Regions from separate parts of the Streptomyces sp. NPDC032745 genome, predicted to be linked through region 1. Evidence: riboswitches for the same ligand, from Rfam matches in the RefSeq annotation. Region 1 holds a riboswitch; each other region holds the start of a gene.
What was found. Region 1 has a riboswitch for cobalamin ahead of ACZ5WG_RS02085 (ribonucleoside-diphosphate reductase subunit alpha). Riboswitches for the same ligand answer to the same signal wherever they lie in the genome.
Positions count from the first base shown of each region.

Region 2: it holds a riboswitch for cobalamin, as region 1 does, so the genes downstream of both, ACZ5WG_RS23990 (prenyltransferase/squalene oxidase repeat-containing protein) here and ACZ5WG_RS02085 (ribonucleoside-diphosphate reductase subunit alpha) in region 1, are expected to answer to the same signal.
Region 3: it holds a riboswitch for cobalamin, as region 1 does, so the genes downstream of both, ACZ5WG_RS03165 (energy-coupling factor ABC transporter permease) here and ACZ5WG_RS02085 (ribonucleoside-diphosphate reductase subunit alpha) in region 1, are expected to answer to the same signal.
Region 4: it holds a riboswitch for cobalamin, as region 1 does, so the genes downstream of both, cobN (cobaltochelatase subunit CobN) here and ACZ5WG_RS02085 (ribonucleoside-diphosphate reductase subunit alpha) in region 1, are expected to answer to the same signal.

Region 1 is NZ_JBVING010000001.1:468,742-473,984, forward strand. It holds gene ACZ5WG_RS02085 (ribonucleoside-diphosphate reductase subunit alpha) at 1-1,730, opposite strand, end outside; cobalamin riboswitch at 1,871-1,994, opposite strand; gene ACZ5WG_RS02090 (GNAT family N-acetyltransferase) at 2,046-2,546, opposite strand; gene ACZ5WG_RS02095 (Uma2 family endonuclease) at 2,625-3,209, shown strand; gene ACZ5WG_RS02100 (YbdD/YjiX family protein) at 3,263-3,460, opposite strand; gene ACZ5WG_RS02105 (carbon starvation CstA family protein) at 3,457-5,243, opposite strand, start outside.
Region 2 is NZ_JBVING010000009.1:175,110-180,352, reverse strand. It holds gene ACZ5WG_RS24000 (3-hydroxybutyryl-CoA dehydrogenase) at 1-411, shown strand, start outside; gene ACZ5WG_RS23995 (DUF4430 domain-containing protein) at 852-1,340, shown strand; gene ACZ5WG_RS23990 (prenyltransferase/squalene oxidase repeat-containing protein) at 1,863-3,275, opposite strand; cobalamin riboswitch at 3,373-3,506, opposite strand; gene ACZ5WG_RS23985 (prenyltransferase/squalene oxidase repeat-containing protein) at 3,865-5,243, shown strand, end outside.
Region 3 is NZ_JBVING010000001.1:714,123-719,365, forward strand. It holds gene ACZ5WG_RS03150 (ATP-binding cassette domain-containing protein) at 1-439, opposite strand, end outside; gene cbiQ (cobalt ECF transporter T component CbiQ) at 436-1,185, opposite strand; gene ACZ5WG_RS03160 (energy-coupling factor ABC transporter substrate-binding protein) at 1,189-1,557, opposite strand; gene ACZ5WG_RS03165 (energy-coupling factor ABC transporter permease) at 1,557-2,252, opposite strand; cobalamin riboswitch at 2,282-2,476, opposite strand; gene ACZ5WG_RS03170 (AfsR/SARP family transcriptional regulator) at 2,579-5,243, opposite strand, start outside.
Region 4 is NZ_JBVING010000019.1:46,441-51,683, forward strand. It holds gene cobN (cobaltochelatase subunit CobN) at 1-2,666, opposite strand, end outside; cobalamin riboswitch at 2,700-2,838, opposite strand; gene cobG (precorrin-3B synthase) at 3,032-4,417, shown strand; gene ACZ5WG_RS35690 (precorrin-8X methylmutase) at 4,414-5,061, shown strand; gene ACZ5WG_RS35695 (precorrin-2 C(20)-methyltransferase) at 5,058-5,243, shown strand, end outside.

The DNA of each region.
Region 1 (5,243 bases):
GCCGTACGGGTCTCCGACCAGGCCGGGAGCGCGCCGTGGCGCTCGGCCAGGTCGCAGGAGGCCTCGTACGCCGCGAGCATGATGCGCTCGGCGATCTTGGTGGAGAGGGCCTTCGCCTCGGCGGAGTCGAAGGGCAGGCGCAGCTTGAAGAAGACGTCCTGCAGGCCCATCGCGCCCAGGCCGACCGGGCGCCAGCGGGAGTTGGAGCGCTCGGCCTGCTCGGTCGGGTAGAAGTTGATGTCCACGACGCGGTCGAGGAAGGTCACGGCGGTGCGGACGGTCTCGTCCAGCCGCTCCCAGTCCATCTCACCCGTCTCGGTGAGGACGAACGCGCCCAGGTTGACCGAGCCCAGGTTGCAGACGGCGGTCTCGCCGTCGTTGGTGACCTCGAGGATCTCGGTGCACAGGTTGGAGGAGTGCACGACCCGGCCCGGCTCGGCGGTCTGGTTCGCCGTGCGGTTGGAGGCGTCCTTGAAGGTCATCCAGCCCTGGCCGGTCTGCGCGAGGGTGCGCATCATCCGGCCGTACAGGTCGCGGGCGGGCATGGACTTGCGGGCCAGGCCGTCCGCCTCGGCCTTGCGGTACGCGGCGTCGAACTCGTCGCCCCACAGGTCGACCAGCTCCGGCACGTCGGCCGGGGAGAACAGCGACCAGTCGGCGTCCGCGTTCACGCGGCGCATGAACTCGTCCGGGACCCAGTGCGCCAGGTTCAGGTTGTGCGTACGGCGCTGGTCCTCACCGGTGTTGTCGCGGAGCTCCAGGAACTCCTCGATGTCCGCGTGCCAGGTCTCCAGGTAGACGGCGGCGGCACCCTTGCGGCGGCCGCCCTGGTTCACGGCGGCGACGGAGGCGTCGAGGGTCTTCAGGAACGGCACGATGCCGTTGGAGTGGCCGTTCGTACCGCGGATCAGCGAACCGCGGGCGCGGATGCGGGAGTACGAGAGGCCGATGCCGCCGGCGTGCTTCGACAGGCGCGCGACCTGGTGGTAGCGGTCGTAGATCGAGTCGAGCTCGTCCAGCGGGGAGTCCAGCAGGTAGCAGGAGGACATCTGCGGGTGCCGGGTGCCGGAGTTGAAGAGCGTGGGGGAGGACGGCAGGTAGTCGAGGCGGCTCATCAGCCGGTAGAGGGAGGCCACTTCCTCGACGGCCTGGACGCTCTCGTTCTCGGCGAGGCCGCAGGCCACGCGCAGCATGAAGTGCTGCGGGGTCTCGACGACCTGGCGGGTGATCGGGTGGCGCAGCAGGTAGCGGCTGTGCAGGGTGCGCAGGCCGAAGAAGCCGAAGCGGTCGTCGGCGCCCTCGGCGAGGGTGTGCTCGACCAGCGCGTCCAGGCGGCTCGCGTGCAGCGCCACGAACTCGGCGGTGCGGTCCGCGATCAGGCCCTCGCGGTGGCCGACCGCGACGGAGGCGGAGAAGGAGGTGGCCCCCTGGCCGGCGGCTTCCTCGGCGACCGCCAGCGTCAGCAGCCGGGCGGCGAGCCGGGAGTACGCCGGGTCCTCGGAGATGAGACCGGCGGCGGCCTCCGTGGCCAGCCCGCGCAGCTCGGCCTCGTCGGCGGCGGCGCTGCGCCCGCGGAGCGCGGCGGCGGCGATCCGGCCCGGGTCGGTGTCGGGGAGGTCGGCCGTCAGCTCGGTGAGGGTACGCAGCAGTGCGGCCCCAGGTCCCCCGGTCTCGATTCCGGTGTCGGACGGGTCGGACTCGGCGCGCGGTGCGGAAGGCGCGATGGTCACGGGGGGAGCTCTCCCTCGCTCGGCTCCGGGACACCTGCGGGGCGGGCGCGAGCGGGCGCGCGCGGGCATGACGGGGCAGCACCGCGCGGCGTCCACCGGCCCAACCGCGGGGCCCGGACGTGTCGGCACCCGGTTCGGTCGAGCCGGGCGCACTGTCGGCAGGTCCTCGGACTTGCGGTGACACCAATGGGTGTACTTCATACCGTTGCGGGACAGTTCCGGATTCGCACCGGATTCCCCTGCGACGACAGCGAGCATGAGCATACATGTGGGGGCCGCTTCCTGTGCGACCCCCTAGATGTTGTGTCGGCGTGGCTACAGTTCGAGACCGTACGTGAGCAGAGTGAGGCCGGGGACGGGCTCCCAGTCCCGTTCGGGCGTACGGACGAAGCCGAGCCGTTCGTAGATCCGATGGGCGCCGACCATGTCGTCCGTGGTGGACAGGACGAGGCGCCGTACGCCCTCGATGGCCCTCGCCCGCTCCATGCAGGCCCGTACGAGCGCCTCCCCGGCGCCCCGCCCGCGGCCCGCCCGGGCGACGGCCAGCATCCGGAACTCGGCCTCGCCGGCTCGGGCGATGTCGCACAGCGGGCTCCCGGGCGCGGCGAAGGCCACACCGCCGAGGAGCTGCCCGTCGCTCGCGGCGGCGACGAGTACCACCCCGTCGCGCGCCCGCCCGGCCACGTCCCGCAGCCGCGCGAGGTACGGGTCTTCCTCGCCGAAGGTGAGCAGCCCGTCCCCGAGGTAGGCCTGCGCGGTGATCTCCCCGAGCGTCCCGTACTCCGCCGCCAGCGCTTCCCTGATCACGATGTCCATGCGGTCGAGTGTGCCGGACGGGTGTCGGTGCCCGGCGCTATCGTCGGAGACAGCACCGTCGAGGAAGGCGAGCGAGGCATGACCGTGATGACAGACCGGCCCCAGATGCTGACCGAAGAGTTCGAGACCGTGGCGCGGATGGCCGCCAGAGAGGTCGAGGGGCTGCGGTTCGAGTTCATCAACGGGAAGCTGGGGGTCAAGGCAGTGCCGGACGGGGACCACGGGACGATCATCGTGTGGTTGTCCCGTATGTGCATGCAGTCGCGGCCGGACCTGTGGTTCTACGCTGAGCAGGGGATCAAGGTCCAGCGGTATCGCAATGGCCGTGCTCGGCCCGATGGCGTCTTGGTGTTGACCGCCTCTCTCGCAGGACACGGGGAATGGGCCGAGCCCGACCCCGTGCTGATGGTCGTGGAGGTCACGTCGTACGACACTGACACGGACGCCCGCGACCGACACGAGAAGCCCCGTGGTTACGCGGAGACCGGCATTCCGGTGTACCTGCTGATCGACCGGGATACCTGCGAGGTCACCGTCCACAGTGAGCCGGACGGCAGCCGTTACGAGAGCGTCCGCACTGTCCCCTTCGGCAAGGACGTCGAACTTCCCGAACCCGTCGGCATCACCCTGCCCACCGAGCCCCTCAAGGAGTGGGTGCACTGAACGCGCCGAAGGCCCCGCCGGTGTCCCGGGCGGGGCCGTTCGGCTACAGGGGCTCAGCAGCAGCGGAAGCCCTCGCGGGGATCCGCCTCGCGCGAGTCCGTGCGGGCGCGTTCGAAGGCGCGGCGGGTCATGACCTCCGCGTCCGGGTCGTGCGTACGGGCGTGGGCCACGTAGCGGTCGTACGCCGCCTCGCCCGAGAACTCCCGTACGAAGTACCGCGCCTTCGCCAGCGCCGCGCGGACCCCGCTCACGCCACCGGCTCCTTCACGCGGCCGCCGCCCGAGTCCAGGCCGGCGGCGGCGAGCTCCGCCCGCTCCCCGGGCGTCGCGATGAGCCCGGCCGGGGCGATGATCTTCGACTCGGTCCACGGGACCTCGGACAGCCGGACCGTCTCCGGGGCGGCGATCGCCTTGAAGCAGGTCCGCGCCGCGTCCAGCAGCACGATGATGATCAGGATGGCGAACAGCGCCGACAGCGCGCCGTCCACCGTGGCGTTGGTGACCACGGTGTGCATCTCGTCCATGTTCTTGGCGGGCGGCAGCACCTTCCCGGCGTCGATGCCGGTCTGGTACTTGTCGCGCTGCGCGAAGAAGCCGACCTTCACGTCGTCGGAGAACACCTTCTGGTAGCTCGCGGTGAGCGTGACGGCCACGTCCCAGGCCAGCGGGACGCCGGTCACCCACGCCCACTTGAGCCGCCCGGACTTGACGAGCAGCGTGGTACAGACGGCCAGGGCCACCGCCGCGAGCAGCTGGTTCGCGATCCCGAACAGCGGGAACAGCTGGTTGATGCCGCCCAGCGGGTCCTTGATGCCGACCCACAGGAAGTAGCCCCAGCCGCCGACGACGAGCGCGCTCGCCAGCCACACGCCCGGCTTCCAGCTGATGTCCTTGAAGGACTTGTGCACGTTGCCGAGGGTGTCCTGGAGCATGAACCGGCCGACGCGGGTGCCCGCGTCGAGGGTCGTCAGGATGAACAGCGCCTCGAACATGATCGCGAAGTGGTACCAGAACGCCTTCATCCCGGCGCCGCCGACCACGGACGAGAAGATTTCCGACATTCCGAGTGCGAAGGTCGGCGCGCCGCCCGTACGGGACAGCAGGCTGGCCTCCTCGACGTCCTTCGCGGCCTGCGCGAGGAACTCGGGCGAGACGGCGAAGCCGAAGTTGGTCACGGCCTGCGAGGCGCTCTCGACGGTGGTGCCGATGACGCCGGCGGGGGAGTTGACCGCGAAGAACAGGCCGGGCTCGATGATGGTGGCCGCGATGATCGCCATGACGGCGACGAAGGACTCCGTCAGCATGGCGCCGTAGCCGATGACCCGGACCTGGGTCTCCTTCTGGATCATCTTCGGGGTGGTGCCCGAGGAGACCAGTGCGTGGAAGCCGGACAGGGCTCCGCAGGCGATGGTGATGAAGACGAAGGGGAACATGGACCCGGCGAAGACCGGCCCGTCCCCGCGGGCGGCGAAGTCGGTGACCGCGGGCATCTTCAGGGTCGGCATCGCCAGCACCACGCCCACCGCCATCAGCGCGATGGTGCCGACCTTCATGAAGGTGGAGAGGTAGTCGCGGGGCGCGAGCAGCATCCACACCGGCAGCACCGAGGCGATGAAGCCGTACGCGACCATCCAGAGGACGAGGGTCTCCTTCTCCAGGGTGAAGGTGCTCGCCAGCGAGGACTCGGCGACCCAGCCGCCCGCGACGATGGCGAGCAGCAGCAGGGCGACCCCGATGACGGAGATCTCGGTGACCCGGCCCGGCCGCAGCACGCGCAGGTAGAAGCCCATGAAGAGGGCGATCGGGATGGTCATGCCGATGGAGAAGACACCCCAGGGGGAGTGCGCCAGCGCGTTGACGATGACCAGTGCGAGCACGGCCAGCAGGATGATCATGATGGCGAACACGGCGACCAGGGCGGCGGCTCCGCCGACGGGGCCGATCTCGTCCCGGGCCATCTGGCCGAGCGAGCGCCCGTCGCGGCGGGTGGAGAAGAAGAGGGTGACCATGTCCTGGACGGCACCCGCGAAGATGA
Region 2 (5,243 bases), on a different contig from region 1:
GTCGAGATCGTGTCCTCCCTGCACACCGCGCCACGTGTGGCCGACACCGTCGAGACCTTCGTCCGCGACACCCTCGGCAAGACCGCCGTCCGTTCCCAGGACCGGGCCGGCTTCGTCGTCAACGCCCTGCTGATTCCCTACCTGCTCTCGGCCGTCCGCATGGCCGAGTCCGGGTTCGCGACCGCGCAGGACGTGGACGCGGGCATGGAGCTGGGCTGCGCCCATCCCATGGGCCCGCTCAGGCTCGCCGACCTCATCGGCCTGGACACGGTCGCCGCGATCGCCGAAGCGCTCTACGACGAGTTCAAGGAACCCCTGTATGCCCCGCCGCCGCTGCTCCAGCGGATGGTTCAGGCAGGGCTGCTCGGCCGCAAGACCGGCCGCGGGTTCCACACGTACGGCCGGGACTGAGAAGTCCCGGTTCGCCGCCCGGGTTCTGAGGGTGCCCGGCAGCTGAGGAGCGACGAGGCGTGGCGAGTGGTGTCGTCACGCCCCGTCCCGCTGCCCTTCTTCAAGGGTTTCCTTCCGGCACCCGCCCGCCACCCCGTACGATGCGTTCTGCTCCGGCCCGCACGGCGGGGGCTCACAACCGAATGCACGTACGACTGGGGGAAGCCGGTGGGATTCCGGCGCTGACCTGCAACCGTGAACGGGGCTGACCGCACCGTGAGTCGGAGTACCCGGGGTGCGATGCGTACTGCTTCTCACTGTCATGGTCTGCAGCGCGAAGCCCCCAGCCCCGGTCGGCACCCCTTGCCCGCTTCCCCCAGGGAGGCGGGCAAGGGGTCGGCACGTGGGTCGGAGGGATCGCGGGCGCAGACCCGTCGTCCCTCTGAGGAAGAAGGCACTCCATGCGCCGGATACTCGCCCGCCGCTCCATGATCACCACCGTCGCTCTCGGCCTCGCGCTCGCCACCGCTCCGGCCGTGGCCGAGGCCGCCCCCAAGCCGAACACGAACGCGGCCGTCAAGGTCAACCTCACCGTCCAGGGCCCCAACGGGCTTCTGTTCAAGGGAAAGATCAAGACCAAGGGCCACGACGTCACCACCGCCACCGGCGGCACCCACAAGTGCGACGGCACCAACGGCGGCGCCAACCCGTCCAAGGTCCCCACCCCGACCGCGGCGCTCGACGATGCGGCCCGCCTGAACTACTTCGGCTGGGACGGCACCTGGTACGCGTCCTTCGACGACTACTCCGTCGACACCATCAAGAACGTCAGCGGCGGCGGCTCCGCCTACTGGAGCATCTCCGTCAACGGCACCCCCACCCCCGTCGGCGGCTGCCAGTTCAAGATCAACGCGGGCGACCAGGTCGCTTTCACCTGGACGTCGTTCTAGTCCACCTCGACGGACGTACGCCCGGCATCCACGGTGTATGCACTCCTCCGGACCTTCTAACGGCTGCGCTGACGTCCGCCAGAAGCACGGGAGGGTGCACCCGTCTGCTTTCCGATCACTCGGTGGGCCTGCTCCACTGCGGCTTCCAAGCCGCTGAGCAGGCCCTTGGCCGTCTGGGGAACAGTCGTGGGAGTGTCCGTCGGAACCTTGCCCGTCCGGATCAAGGAACACATCGCCTCCGCCGCCCGGGTCAAGGAGGCGAGCGCTTCGCGGGTCATGCGCAACCGGACCACGTGAGAACCGAACTGACGTCGCGATGCCGCGAGGCTCTCGTACTCCTGGGCTGTCAAGGCGAGCAGCTGCACCCCGTCGACGACCACATGGCGTGGCACTATCTTCGTCATCCTGACCTTCCCGGCGCCATGGGTAAACAGCCCTCTTTCACGCACTCTTCCTATCAATCGAGACACAGCGGTGAGGGTTGGGGCCCAGAGGCCCGCAACCCTCACCGGCATCGGATGGTCAGGCGCCCCAGCGCAGCGCGATGGTGTCGCCCACGTTGATGGCCTTCTCCCGGAGCGCACCGGCGAAGGAGGAGCCGTCGACGCTGACCTTCCAAGTGTTCGAGCCGCTGTTGGCCTTGCCGTTGACACTGGTAATGGTCCCTGTGCCGGAGGACGGGGTCACGGCTGTGACGCAGCCCGAGGGCGTGGCCGCGCTGGTCGCGGCGGCCAGAACATCACCGAGGGTGGTGGTCGTACCCGTCGGAGTGAAGGCCACAGAGCAGACCTTCAGGTTTCCGGTGCCGTCGTCGACCGTCAGTGCCAACTTGGTGGCCGTCCCGGAGGTGAAGGTCGACTGGGCGACCCACTGCGGGGCGCCCGGGGTGACCGGGACCGGCGGGGCGGTGGTGAAACCGCCGCCCGCGACCGCGCGCAGCGCGTCGATCGACGAGTAGGCCGAGGGGGTGGTGTCGGAGGGCTTGTACTTGAAGCCGCCGGCGGGGTTGTACTGGTTGGCGATGAGGAAGTCGATCGGGGTCTTGCCGCTGCCGGTGAGGAAGTCGCCGGTCTGCGGGTTGAATCCGCAGGCGTTGAGGCCCGCGACGCCCCAGCCGTTGGAGCTGGTGTTGACCCCGTACAGGGAGTTGAACGCGCCGGTGCCCGAGACGAGGGTGCTCTTGAGGAAGTTCTTCGCCTGGACGACGTCCGTGTCGGTGTTCGGGACCCCTGAGACGCACAGCGCGGCCATGGCGGCGCCCGTCATGTCGACGTCGCTCGCGGAGTTCAGGACGGTGGAGTTGCCCTCGGCCTTGCTGAAGGTCCAGCCGCCGTCCACGTGCTGGTTGGCGCGGATGCGGGTGACCATGGAGTCGGTCAGCGCCTGCGGGACACGGTTGGCGCCACCCTGGGTCTTGGCGCCGCCCAGCGAAAGGGCCGCGAAAACGGTGCCGTTGAAGTTCCCCGACGGGCCGAAGTAGCCCGCCTCGGCCGTCTGCCAGTAGGAGTAGATGTTCGCGATGAGGTTGCGGGAGGCGGAGACGCGGGCCGGGTCGATGCCCGCGGCGTAGGCGTTCAGGGTGCCGCGCTCGTAGTCGGTGACGACCGGGGAGGCCTGGGGCCAGGCCGCCGTCGACAGCAGGTTGCGGTAGACGGTCCGGGCGTTCTTGGTCGTGTCGCCGCCGGGGTAGACGTCGACGACGGCCGTGCCGGCAGCTGCGAAGGTGCTGAAGGCCCACTCGTTGGACAGCCCGGAGCCGGCATACGAACCATCCGCGGCCTGAAGGGACTTGAGATACGCCACACCGTTGGTCTTGGACGTGGCGATCTGCGCGGGCGACGAGGTGGCGAAGGCCGGCAGTGCGGTGAGGACGAGGGCGCCGAGCGCTGCGGGCACCGCGAGCGTGAGGCGGCGGGGGGTACGGGTACGGGACATGGCCTGCTCCTGGAATGAGGGACGCCGGCCTGACCGAGGCTCGTGCGGGCGGGCAGCCCGGAGCGCGGTGGCGGCCGTCCGAACGCGTGGTACGGCTTGTGAATTGCCTCGCCGCACGGGCATTCGGGCTCGGGAGCGGCCCCCTGCCGTCCCACACCGCTGCGCGTCAGCCCCGGATTCGCACCAGGTTCCCCCATGTGGCAGCCCAGGACGCTACCCGAGCGATCAAAGGTCCGCCAGCCGCCGACGCGGCCGGCGGTCGTGCGGGACTGGAGCCAGTGCCGCGTGAGACGCAGGCCACCTTGACGCTGTCTTTATCCACGTGTTCCACTCCGACTGATAAGCACTCAGCTCCAGGGGAAGCCGGTCGAAATCCGGCGCTGACCCGCAACCGTAGGCCCGGGACCGCCCGGGCGAGTCGGAATGCCTGGAGCCAGGTTTTGCAGCGAGAAGCGCCGTCGCGGACTACGGCGTGGTTCGAACGGCTCTCCCGTCACCTCACGCCTTCGAGAGCCCTTTTGCCACGCACAGGTCCGCCCGGCCGACACGAGGGGCCGTGGTGGGGACCGCAGAGCAATCACAGCAACGCATGCGCAGCAAGGGACTGCTGTCGCTCATATCGGCGGCACTCCTGACGTTCGCCGCGAGTGTGGCCTTCGTGGGTGGAGTCGCCCCCGCCTCGGCCGATCCGATCGAGCAGTGCACCGCCACCACGGGCGCCATCGTCGCGGTCGACTTCGGTCCGTTCGGCGGGAAGGTCGAGCGCGGCTGCGACACCACGCCCACCACCGGTTACGAACTGCTGCACACCGGCGGCTTCACCACGGAGGGCACCGTCCACGACGGTGACGGGTTCATCTGCCGCATCGGCAAGGGCACCGGGACGCAGTACCCCACGCCGGAGAAGGAGGAGTGCGTCCTCACCCCGCAGGCCACGGCCTACTGGTCGTACTGGATCGCCTCCCCCGGTCAGAAGAACTGGACCTACAGCCCGCTCGGCGCGATGGCGCGTACGCCGAAGGCCGGCGACGTCGACGCCTGGGTGTTCGGCGGCACGGACGTCGGCGGCACCTCCGGCAAGCCCTCGTTCTCCCCCGACGACGTGCGGGCCGGAGGCGGGACCACGCCCGACCCGACCGTTCCCACGGCTCCGCCCACCGTGCCGGCAGGCAAGGTCGACGCGCCCGCCGCGATCCGCTGGATCACCGGGAAGCTCACGGACGGAGAGCGCGTCGTCGACGACGGGGCGACCGCCCCGAACCACTTCCTCACCACCGAGGCGGTCTTCGCCCTGGTGTCCGCCGACCCGAAGAGTCCGGCGGCGAAGAAGGCGGCCGACTTCCTGGCCACGCCCGCGCAGACCGACGCGTACGCCTACCCGGCCGGCAAGGACGGCATCCCGGACGCCACCGCAGCCGCCCGACTCGCGCTCGTCGCCGAGTCCACGGGCAAGGACCCGCACGCCTTCGGCGGGCACGACCTGCTCGGCGATCTCTTGAAGTACGTCTGCCCCCGGGACGCGGGCGACGGCGACCCGGTCGACGGCTGCCTCACCAAGGGCGACTTCCGCACCACCGGCCAGTCCGACGCCCAGGCCATGGCCGTCATCGCCCTGCTGAACGGCGGCGTCACCCCGCCCGCCGACGCCGTGAACCGGCTGACCGGCCTCCAGTGCGAGGACGGCGGCTTCACCGGCATCCTCATCCGCACCGGTGGCTGGTGCGACAGCGACGCCAACTCCACGGGCCTGATCACGCTGGCCCTCAAGCGGGCCGGCGGCCACGAAGCCGTCGTCCAGAAGGCCCGCGGCTACCTCAAGAAATCCCAACTGGTGACCGGCGCCTGGCCCTCCGCCTCCTACATGACCACCGGCAGCCCCGCCTCCACCGCCTGGGCCGCCCAAGCCCTGCGCGCCCTCGGCGACGACGCATTCGCCGATGCCGGTCTCTCCTGGCTCTCCCGCCACCA
Region 3 (5,243 bases), 250 kb from region 1:
TGCGCTGCCCGTACGAGAGCAGGTGCGTCGGGCGGTCCCGCAGCGCCGTGATGTCCAGCGCGGCGAGTGCGGACTCCACCCGGGCCCGGACCTCGTCCACCGCCAGCCCCATGTTCATCGGGCCGAAGGACACGTCCTGTTCCACCGACGCGGCGAACAGCTGGTCATCCGGGTCCTGGACCACCAGCTGCACCGACGTACGCAGCCGGACCAGGCCCGCCCGGTCGTACGACACCGCCGTCCCGTCCAGGCGCAGCGCCCCCGAGCCGGGCCGCAGGCCCCCGCTCAGCAGCCGCATCAGCGTGGTCTTGCCGCTGCCGTTGCGGCCCAGCAGGACCAGCGCCCGGCCCTCCGCGATGGCGAAGTCCACGTCGGACAGGACCGCCGGGCCGTCCTCGTACGCGTAGCCGGCTCCGGCCAGTTCCACCAACGGGTTCAAAGGTACGTCCCCTTCAGGGTGAGAGTCAGGGTGATCAGGGCCGCCAGGAGGGCCCCCGACGCCGCCAGGAAGCGCCACGACAGGGCCGCCTCGGGTACGAGGACCCGCAGGGCGCCGTCGTAGCCGCGCCCGGCCAGGCCCACCTGGAGCCGCGCCGCGCGGTCGAAGGCCCGCACGAACGAGGTCGCGGCGAGCCCGGCCAGCGAACGCCACACCGCGGCCCGGCCCGACTGCCCCAGGCGGGCCGCCTGGGCGCGCCGGACCTGGGCCATCGAGTCCAGCAGCAGGAAGCCGATGCGGTACATGACCAGGGCCACGTCCACCACCGGCGCCGGGACCCCGGCCCGGACCAGCCGGGGCAGGACGTCCGAGACGGGCGTCGTGAAGGCGAACAGCAGCACCCCGAGGGAGGCCGCCGAGGTCCGCAGCAGCAGCTCCGCGGCATGCCGGGGTCCGTCGGGCGCGAGCGAGACGAGCCCGGCCGGCCCGCCGACGGCGACCAGCAGCGGCAGCGCGCCGGTGACGCAGAAGCCCAGCGGGATCCGGAAGGCCCGCCACAGCTGGCGCCCGGCCACACCGGCCGGGCCGAGCAGCACGGCCAGCGTCGCCGCGGCGACCAGCGGCCCGCCGGGCCAGGGCGGCAGGCATACGGCGGTGACCGTCAGCCCCAGCCCCAGCAGGGCCTTTTCGAGCGGATGGCGGCCGCGCCAGCGGCTGCTGTGCGCGGCCACGTCGATCGGCAGCACCGGCTACGACCCCGTGGCGGTGGTGTCCGACGGGGCGTCAGCGGTGTCCGACGCCGTGGCGGCCGCCGCGGCCGCGCCCTGCCGACGGCCCTTGCGGACGCCGAAGTAGTACGCGAGCACGCCCGCGCCGAGCGCCGCCTGGAGGGCGAACAGCGCCGACTCCACCTCCCCGGAGGGGGGTTCGTACAGCGGCGAGAACCACGGCTCGTAGTCCGGCTTCAGCTCGGTGATCGCCGCCTCCGCCTGCGCATCGGCGCCCGTGAACGGCTCCTCCTTGCCCTCGCCCAGCCCCAGCGCGAGCGGCAGTACGGCCAGCGCCGCCACCAGGAGCAGCAGCAGGCCGTTGATCTTCGCGTTCCGGTTCATCGCCATCAGACCGCCGTCGCCTTCCGCTCGCTGCCGCCGGTCAGCTTCGCGACGCCCAGCCGGACCAGGTCCGACTTGCTCGACTGCATCAGCAGCCGCATCACGAGCACCGTCAGCAGGCCCTCGCTCACCGCGAGCGGGATCTGGGTGACCGCGAAGATGCCCCCGAACTTCGCCAGCGCCCCAGGGAACCCGCTGCCCGGGTCCGGGAAGGCCAGCGCCAGCTGAACGGAGGTCACGCAGTAGGTGACCAGGTCGGCGAAGAAGGCGCCGAAGAAGACGGTCACCATCAGCGGGACGTCGAAGCGCTTCAGCAGCAGGTAGACCCCGTAACCCGCCCAGGGCCCGGCGATCGCCATCGAGAAGACGTTCGCGCCGAGGGTGGTCAGTCCGCCGTGCGCCAGCAGCAGCGCCTGGAACAGCAGGGTGATCGTGCCGAGCACCGCCATGATCGGCGGCCGGAACAGGATCGCGCCGAGCCCGGTACCGGTGGGGTGCGAGCAACTGCCCGTCACCGACGGGATCTTCAGCGCGGACAGGACGAAAGTGAACGCTCCGGACGCCCCGAGCAGCAGCGTGCTCTCCGGGTTGGCCTTCACCTCGCGGGTGAGGGCGCGGACACCGTGGACGACGAAGGGAGCGGACGCGGCGCCCCAGGCGACCGCGTGCAAAGGGGGCAGGAACCCCTCGGCTATATGCATGAGTGGGGAGACCTCTCCAGCACCTCGTGGATGGACAACGCGCCCCGGCCGGTCTCCTGGCTCACGGGTGCTGATGCCCTGACTCCGCCTTCCCGGGCGATGCGGATCCTCCCGCGCCGCCCAGTGGCTTCCCGAAGGAGTGGAGCCGGACTTCCCGTTCACAGTGGCGAGGGCCGCACCGGTTTCCCACCGGTTTCCCGTACACCAAGGCCCGCTGACCCTAGTCGGACGGACGGACCGGTACCAACCCGGCCCGAAGGGGCGCGGCCCGGACGGGCGGCCCGAACGGCTGCGGCCCGGTGGCGCCGCCGTGCACCGGTGGTCCGTTACGCCGGTACGTCGGCCAGCGCGGACTCCAACTGCGCCAGCAGCGGCCGGGCGTTCATCCGGCGACAGCCGGCGAGGGCCTCCTCCAGCAGGCCGCGGGCCGCCGCCGCATCCCCCGACGCCAGCAGCGCCCGGGCCAGCGGCGGCACCGCCAGGGCCCGCACCAGGCTCTGCCCCGAGCGGCGGCCCAGCTCGTCCGCCGCCCGCAGCTGGCGCAGCGCCTGCGCCGTGTCCCCGCGCTCCAGGGCGATCCGGCCCAGCCCGATCCGCGCCGCGCTCTGCCCGGCCAGGTCCCCGGAGCCGACCGTGAAGGCGAGGATCTCCCGGAAACCGGCCTCCGCCTCGGCCGGCCGGCCCAGCATCCGCTGGGCGTCCGCGACCCAGCGCAGCATGCACATCCGGGGCCAGGCCGCGCCACCGAGCTCCGCCACGGCCAGGGCCTCCTGCAGCAGCTCCAGGGCGCGCCCGGTCTCGCCGCGCGCGAGGAGCACCTGGCCGATGCCGCGCAGGGAATGAGCCTGGCCGTAGCGGTCGCCGGCCGCCTCGAAGACGGCCACCCCGCGGCGGCAGCGGCGCAGCGCCTCGTCGTTGCGGCCCTGGACCCGGTCCAGGTACGAGAGCACCCAGCCCGCGTACGCCGCCCCGTGCGCGTCCCCGAGCTCCCGGAACAGCGCCTCGCCGGCCTCCAGCATGGCCCGGGCCGGTCCCCACCCTCCCCCTGACTCCGGCGGGGCGACCCCCACCCGGCAGGCCCGCAGCCGCCCGAGACCGACCAGCATCACCGCCTCGCCGGGGCGGTCGCCCGCGGCCCTGGCCGCCGCGAGCCCCGCCTCCTGGACCGCCTGCCAGCCGGCCAGGTCGCTGCGCAGGTCGAACACGTACTCCCCGGCCGCCGCGAGCTCCCGGCAGGCGTGCGGATCCACGCGCGCGGCCTGCCGTACGGTCGCCACCAGCGCGTCCCGCTCGGCCCCCAGCCACCGCACCGGGTCGGCCCGCGGCCCGGCGAGCAGCGCCGGATCGGGGACCCGGGCGGCCGTCGGCCCGCCGAGCCCGGGGTAGTCCAGGCCCTGGTGGGCCTTGCGGCCCTCCCGTACGAGCGCCACCCAGCAGGCCAGTACGCGGCGCAGCACCGGCTCCGCCCGGGCGGCCGGACCGGCGAGCTCCCGGCCGAACGCGCGGACGAGGTCGTGCATGCGGTAGCGCAGCCCGCCCGCCTCGTCGCGTCCGGCGACCTCCAGCAGGTGCGCGGCGGTGAGCGCGTCGAGGGCCTGCTCGGCGGTGTCCAGGGGGGAGTCCAGGACGGCCGCGGCCGTCCAGGCCGCGCAGTCGGGGGCGTCCAGCAGCGCCAGCCCGCGCAGCAGGGTGCGGGCGTCACCGGGCAGCGCGCGGTAGCTGAGCCGCAGCCCTGCCCGCACCCCGTCGAGTACGTCGAGCCGGGCCCGCTCGTCCTCCAGACGCGCTGCGAGGCCGGCCAGTTCCCGGTGGGGGAGCGCGGCCAGCTCGGCGCCCACGATCCGCAGCGCGAGCGGCAGCCGCCCGCACAGCCGCACCAGCTCCCGGGCCGCCCCGGCCTCGGCCGCGACCCGCCCGGCCCCGGCGATCCGGCCGAGCAGCGCCAGGGCGCTCGCCTCGTCCAGCAGCGGGAGCGCGAGGACGGTCGTCCGGTCCCTCGGCGCGGTGAGCCGCCGGCGGCTGGTGACGAGCACGGCGCAGCCGGCGCCGGCCCCCGGCAGCAGGGCCCGGACCTGGGCCCCGGTCGCCGCGTTGTCCAGGACCACGAGGATCCGCCGGCCGGCGACCAGGCTCCGGTAGAGGGCCCCGCGCTCGCCCGGGTCGGCGGGCACGGCAGGCCCGTCGACGCCGAGGCCGCGCAGGAACCCCGCGAGGACCTCGGCCGGTTCGGCGGCGGCCGCCGGGTCGGCGCCGCGAAGGTCCACGTACAGCTGCCCGTCGGGGAACTCCGCGCGCACGCCGTGCGCCACCCGCAGCGCGAGCGCGGTCTTCCCGACCCCGGCCGCCCCGGCCACCACGCACACCTCCCCCCGCCGAACCGTCTGCCGCAGCAGCTCGACCTCCCGCTCCCGCCCGACGAACGCGCCGCCGCCATCGGGCAACTGGGCGGGCCGGGCGTCTGGCGGCGCGTGCCCGCCCGGGGCGGTCGGCTCCGGCTCCGGTTCCGGCTCCGGTTCCGGTTCCGGTTCCGGCTCGGGGAGCGGGGGCGGCCGGCGCAGTGCATCCGCGTCGGAGAGGACCGCCGCGTGCAGGGCACGGAGTTCCGGGCGGGGGTCCAGGCCCGTCTCGGCGGCGAGCCGGCGGCGGGCCCGGGCGAACGCCTCGAGCGCCTCGCCGCGCCGGCCCGCACGGTACAGGGCCAGCATGTGGAGCTCCACCAGCCGCTCCCGCAAAGGGTGTTCGGCGCTGAGCGCGGCCAGCTCCGCGCACACCTGCGCATGCCGGCCGAGTTCCAGGTCGGCGGCCAGGGCCTGTTCGACGCAGTCCAGCCGGGTCTGCTCCAGCCGGGCCGTCGCCGACTCGAAGATGCGCCCTCGGAGCCCGCCCAGCGCAAGGGGGCCCCGCCACAGGTCCAGGGCCTGGCCCAGGAGGGCCCGCCTTCGCGCCGGCCCGTCCGCCGCGTCGGCCGCTCGCCGCAGCCGCGCGAACTCC
Region 4 (5,243 bases), on a different contig from region 1:
CGGCGCGAGGCCTCGTCCCAGACCGGGCGGATGCCCAGCAGGGCCAGCGCCTCGGCCACGTCGTCGCCCGAGGTGCGCATCGCGCTCGTGCCCCACAGGGACAGGCCGACGGAGGCAGGCCATTCGCCGTTGTCCGTGCGGTAGCGGGTCAGCAGCGAGTCGGCCAGGGCCTGGCCGGTCTCCCACGCGAGGCGGGAGGGGACGGCCTTCGGGTCCACGGAGTAGAAGTTGCGGCCGGTCGGCAGGACGTTGACCAGGCCGCGCAGCGGGGAGCCGGAGGGGCCGGCCGGGACGAAGGAGCCGTCCAGGGCGCTCACCACGTGGGCGATCTCGTCGGTCGTGCCGGCCAGCCGCGGGACGACCTCCCGGGCCGCGAAGTCCAGTACGGCCGCCACGTCCGGCGAGTGCGCCGAGTATTCGGCCGCGACCGAAGCCACCGCAGCCGGGGCCCAATCCGCGTCCTCCATCGCCTGCACCAGCGCGCGGGCCGCCTCCTCCGCCTCGTCGGCGGTCGTACGGGTGGCTGCGGACTCGTCCAGGCCGAGCGCCTCGCGCAGGCCGGGCAGGGCCGTGGTGCCGCCCCAGATCTGACGGGCGCGCAGGATCGCGAGGACCAGGTTGACCCGGGCCTCGCCGGTCGGGGCGCCGCCCAGGACGTGCAGGCCGTCGCGGATCTGGGCGTCCTTGACCTCGCACAGCCAGCCGTCGACGTGCAGCAGGAAGTCGTCGAAGCCCTCGTCGTCCGGGCGCTCCTCCAGACCCAGGTCGTGGTGGAGCTTCGCGGCCTGGATCAGGGTCCAGATCTGGGCGCGGATGGCCGGCAGCTTGGCCGGGTCCATCGCGGAGATCTGCGCGTACTCGTCCAGGTGCTGCTCCAGGCGCGCGATGTCGCCGTACGACTCCGCGCGCGCCATCGGCGGCACCAGGTGGTCGACCAGGGTGGCGTGCACGCGGCGCTTGGCCTGGGTGCCCTCGCCCGGGTCGTTCACCAGGAAGGGGTAGATGAGAGGCAGGTCGCCGAGCGCGGCGTCGGGTGCGCAGGCCGCCGACAGGCCGGCGTTCTTGCCCGGCAGCCACTCCAGGTTGCCGTGCTTGCCGAGGTGGATCATCGCGTCGGCGCCGAAACCGCCGTCCTCGGCGCGGGCCTGGATCCACCGGTACGCGGCCAGGTAGTGGTGCGAGGGCGGCAGGTCCGGGTCGTGGTAGATCGCGATCGGGTTCTCGCCGAAGCCGCGCGGCGGCTGGATCAGGATGAGCAGGTTGCCGCGGCGCAGCGCCGCGAGGACGATGTCGCCCTCCGGGTTGGCCGAGCGGTCCACGAACATGTTGCCCGGGGCCTCGCCCCAGTGCTCCTCGACGCTTTCGCGCAGCTCGGCGGGGAGCTCGGCGAACCACCGCTTGTAGTCGGCGGCCGGGATCCGGACCGGGTTGCGGGCCAGCTGCTCCTCGGTCAGCCAGTCCTGGTCGTGGCCGCCGGCCTCGATCAGGGCGCGGATCAGCTCGTCGCCGTCGCCGGAGACCAGGCCCGGGACCTCCTCGACGGGGCCGAAGTCGTAGCCGCCCGCGATGAGGGTGCGCAGCAGCTCCACGGCGCTGGCCGGGGTGTCGAGGCCGACCGCGTTGCCGATGCGGGAGTGCTTGGTGGGGTACGCGGAGAGGACGAGCGCGATCCTCTTGTCGCGGCGCTCGATGTGCCGCAGGCGGGCGTGGCGGACGGCGATGCCGGCGACGCGGGCGGCGCGCTCGGGGTCGGCCACGTACGCGGGCAGGCCGTCCTCGTCGAGCTCCTTGAAGGAGAACGGGACGGTGATCAGGCGGCCGTCGAACTCGGGCACGGCGACCTGCGTCGCGGCGTCGAGGGGGGACAGGCCCTCGTCGTTCTCCTCCCAGGCGCTGCGCGAGCCGGTCAGGCACAGGGCCTGCAGGATCGGGACGCCGAGCGCGGCCAGCGCGCCCGCGTCCCACGACTCGTCGTCGCCGCCCGCCGAAGCGGTGGCGGGCTTGGTGCCGCCGGCCGCGAGGACGGTGGTGACGACCGCGTCCGCCGACTCCAGCGCGGCGATCAGGTCCGGCTCCGGGGTGCGCAGGGAGGACACGTACAGGGGGAGCGCCTGGGCGTCCTGGGCCTCGATCGCATCGCACAGGGCGTGCACGAAGGCGGTGTTGCCGCTCATCTGGTGGGCGCGGTAGTACAGCACGGCGATCCGCGGACCCCCGGTGGTCCCCGGTGTGCGCTCCAGCGGGCCCCAGGTCGGTGCGGCGGCGGGCGGCTCGAAGCCGTGGCCGGTGAGCAGCACGGTGTCGGAGAGGAACCGGGCCAGCTGGTCCAGGTTGGCGGGGCCGCCGTGGGCGAGGTAGCCGTGTGCCTCGGCCGCGATGCCGATCGGGACCGTGGAGGCCTCCATCAGCTGGGCGTCCGGGGCCTGTTCGCCGGTGAGGACGACCACCGGGCGGGTCTGGTCCGGCGCCAGCAGCAGGTCGAGGCCGTCCTGCCAGGCGCGCAGACCGCCGAGGAGGCGTACGACGACCAGGTCGACGCCGTCGAGCAGCCCGGGCAGGTCGTCGAGGGGAAGGCGGGAGGGATTCGCGAACCGGTACGGCACGGGGCCGTCCGCGGCGCGGGCGCTGAGCAGATCGGTGTCGGACGTCGACAGCAGCAGGATCATGCGGCGGCAGGCCTTCCTCGGGGTTTCCGCGCCCCGGGCAGTGAGGACAGCGGGAGTTCCTGACTCACCCGGCGGATTGCTCTGCAGGGTTCACAGTGGCGGGACCGCGCCGGATTCGCACCGGGCTTCCTCCCAGCGGGCCATGTGGCTCCGCCGCTGGTCATCTTAGGTGGCGATCTCCCCGACCGGGAGTGGGGGTGGCCCGCGCCCGGGCGCCCGACCGGCGGACCCGCCCCCGCCGGCGACCCGCCGCGCGCCCCCGCTCCGCGGAGCGCCGAGCCCGCCCGCGCGGCATCACTGCGCCGAGGGGGCGGGTGGTGACGGCCACAGGTCGGGGCGGGGGAATCGTGGGTATGCTCGCCGCCATGCCGCCCCAGCCCCCTTCCGCCGCATCGCGGGACGAACCCGTCATACGCGACCGCGGTGACGCATGTCCCGGTGCGCTGCGGCTGCATGCTGCGGACGACGGGTTCCTGGCCCGGGTCCGGGTACCCGGCGGGATGCTCGACGCGGACGCGGCCGCACTGCTGGCCGATGCCGCGGACCGGCTCGGCGACGGGCACATCGACCTCACCTCCCGCGGCAATGCGCAGCTGCGCGGACTCGGGGCGAGCTGCGGCGGCGAACTGCAGGCCGTGCTCGTCCGCGCCGGCCTGCTGCCCGCGCCCACCCACGAGCGGGTCCGCAACATCGTCGCCTCGCCGCTCACCGGCCTCGACCGGCGCGGACTGCCCGACGTGGCGCCCTGGGTCGCGGAGCTGGACCGGCTGCTGTGCGCGAGTGCGCCCGCTGCCGGGCTGTCCGGCCGCTTCCTGTTCGCCCTCGACGACGGCCGCGGCGACGCTCGCTCGCTGGCCGCGGACGTGACCGTGCTGGCACGGGGCGCCGACCGGGCACTGGTGCTGCTGGGCGACACACCGGCCGAACGCACCGCCGACGCCCCGGACGCCGGATCCGACCCCGCTGGGCAGCGCCCCGCACGGGCGGTGCTCGTCGCCTCGGCCGACGCGCCGCGGGCCGCGCTGACCGCCGCCCTGTATTTCCTGGACGCGGCGCGCGCAGCCGGCACCCGGGCCTGGCGGATCGCCGAACTGCCCGCCGAACACGCCTTGGCCGCAGCCGGGTTGACGGACCGGCTGGCGGCCGTCGGCATCGCCGCCGAGGCCGGGGCGCTGCCCGCACCGGCCGCGGCCGGCACCGCGTCCCCGTACGGGCGGGCGCCCGAGCCGGGGACCGTCACCGGACCCGACGGGACCGTCGCGCTCAGCGTGCTCGCACCGCTGGGACGCCTGACCACCGCGCAGTGGCGCCTGCTGGCCGGCCTCACGGGCCGCATCCGGCTGACCCCCTGGCGCGGCGTCGTCGTCCCCGGCCTGCCCGCCCACACCGCAGCGCAAGAGCTGGCCGCCCTCGCCGAGGCCGGGCTGGTCACCGCCCCCGACGACCCCTGGCGGTCCGTCACCGCCTGTACCGGGCGCCCCGGTTGCGCGAAATCCCTCGCGGACGTACGCGCCGACGCGCGCGCCGCCGTCACCCGGGCGACCGGCCCCCTGCCCGTGCACTGGTCCGGGTGCGAACGCCGGTGCGGGCACCCCCGCGGCACCGCGTGGGTGGACCTGGTCGCCACCCCCTCCGGGTACGACCTCTCCGTGGCCGGGCGCACCCCGCGCCGCGGCCTGAAGACCTCCGAACTTCCCGCGGCCCTCGCGGACGCACGCCGCACCACCTCCCACGACGCAGCGAAGAAATGAGCGAGTACACAGTGTTCGAGTACGAGAAGGACGGCGCGGCGATCTACCGCCAGTCCTTTGCCACGATCCGCGCCGAGGCGGACCTCTCCGGGCTGCCCGCCTCCGTCGCCCAGGTCGCGGTACGCATGATTCACGCCTGCGGAATGACCGACCTGCCCCAGGACCTCGGCTACACCCCCGACGTCGTGCTGCGCGCGCGTGCCGCCCTGACCGCCGGCGCGCCGATCCTCTGCGACGTGCAGATGGTCGCCAGCGGGGTCACCCGCAAGCGGCTGCCCGCCGACAACGAGGTGATCTGCACCCTCTCCGACCCGGCCGTGCCCGCCCTCGCCGCGAAGATGGGCACCACGCGCAGCGCCGCCGCCCTCGAAGTCTGGCGCGACCGCGGCCTGCTGGAGGGCTCCGTGATCGCCGTCGGCAACGCGCCGACCGCGCTGTTCCGGCTGCTCGAGATGATCGAGGAGGGCGCCGCGCGCCCCGCCGCCGTCATCGGCGTCCCGGTCGGCTTCATCGGCGCCGCCGAGTCCAAGGACGCGCTCGCCGCCCACGCCTCCGGCCTCGACCACCTGATCGTGCGCGGCCGGCGCGGCGGCAGCGCCATCGCGGCCGCCGCCGTCAACGCGATCGCGAGCGAGGAAGAATGAGCAGCGCAGCCAGCACCGCAGCCCGCACCGGAAAGCTGTACGGCGTCGGGCTCGGCCCCGGCGACCCCTCCCTGATGACCCTCCGGGCCGTCCAGGTCATCGCCGAGGCGGATGTCGTCGCGTACCACAGCGCCCGCCACGGCCGCTCGATCGCCCGCTCGATCGCCGCCGGGCACCTGCGC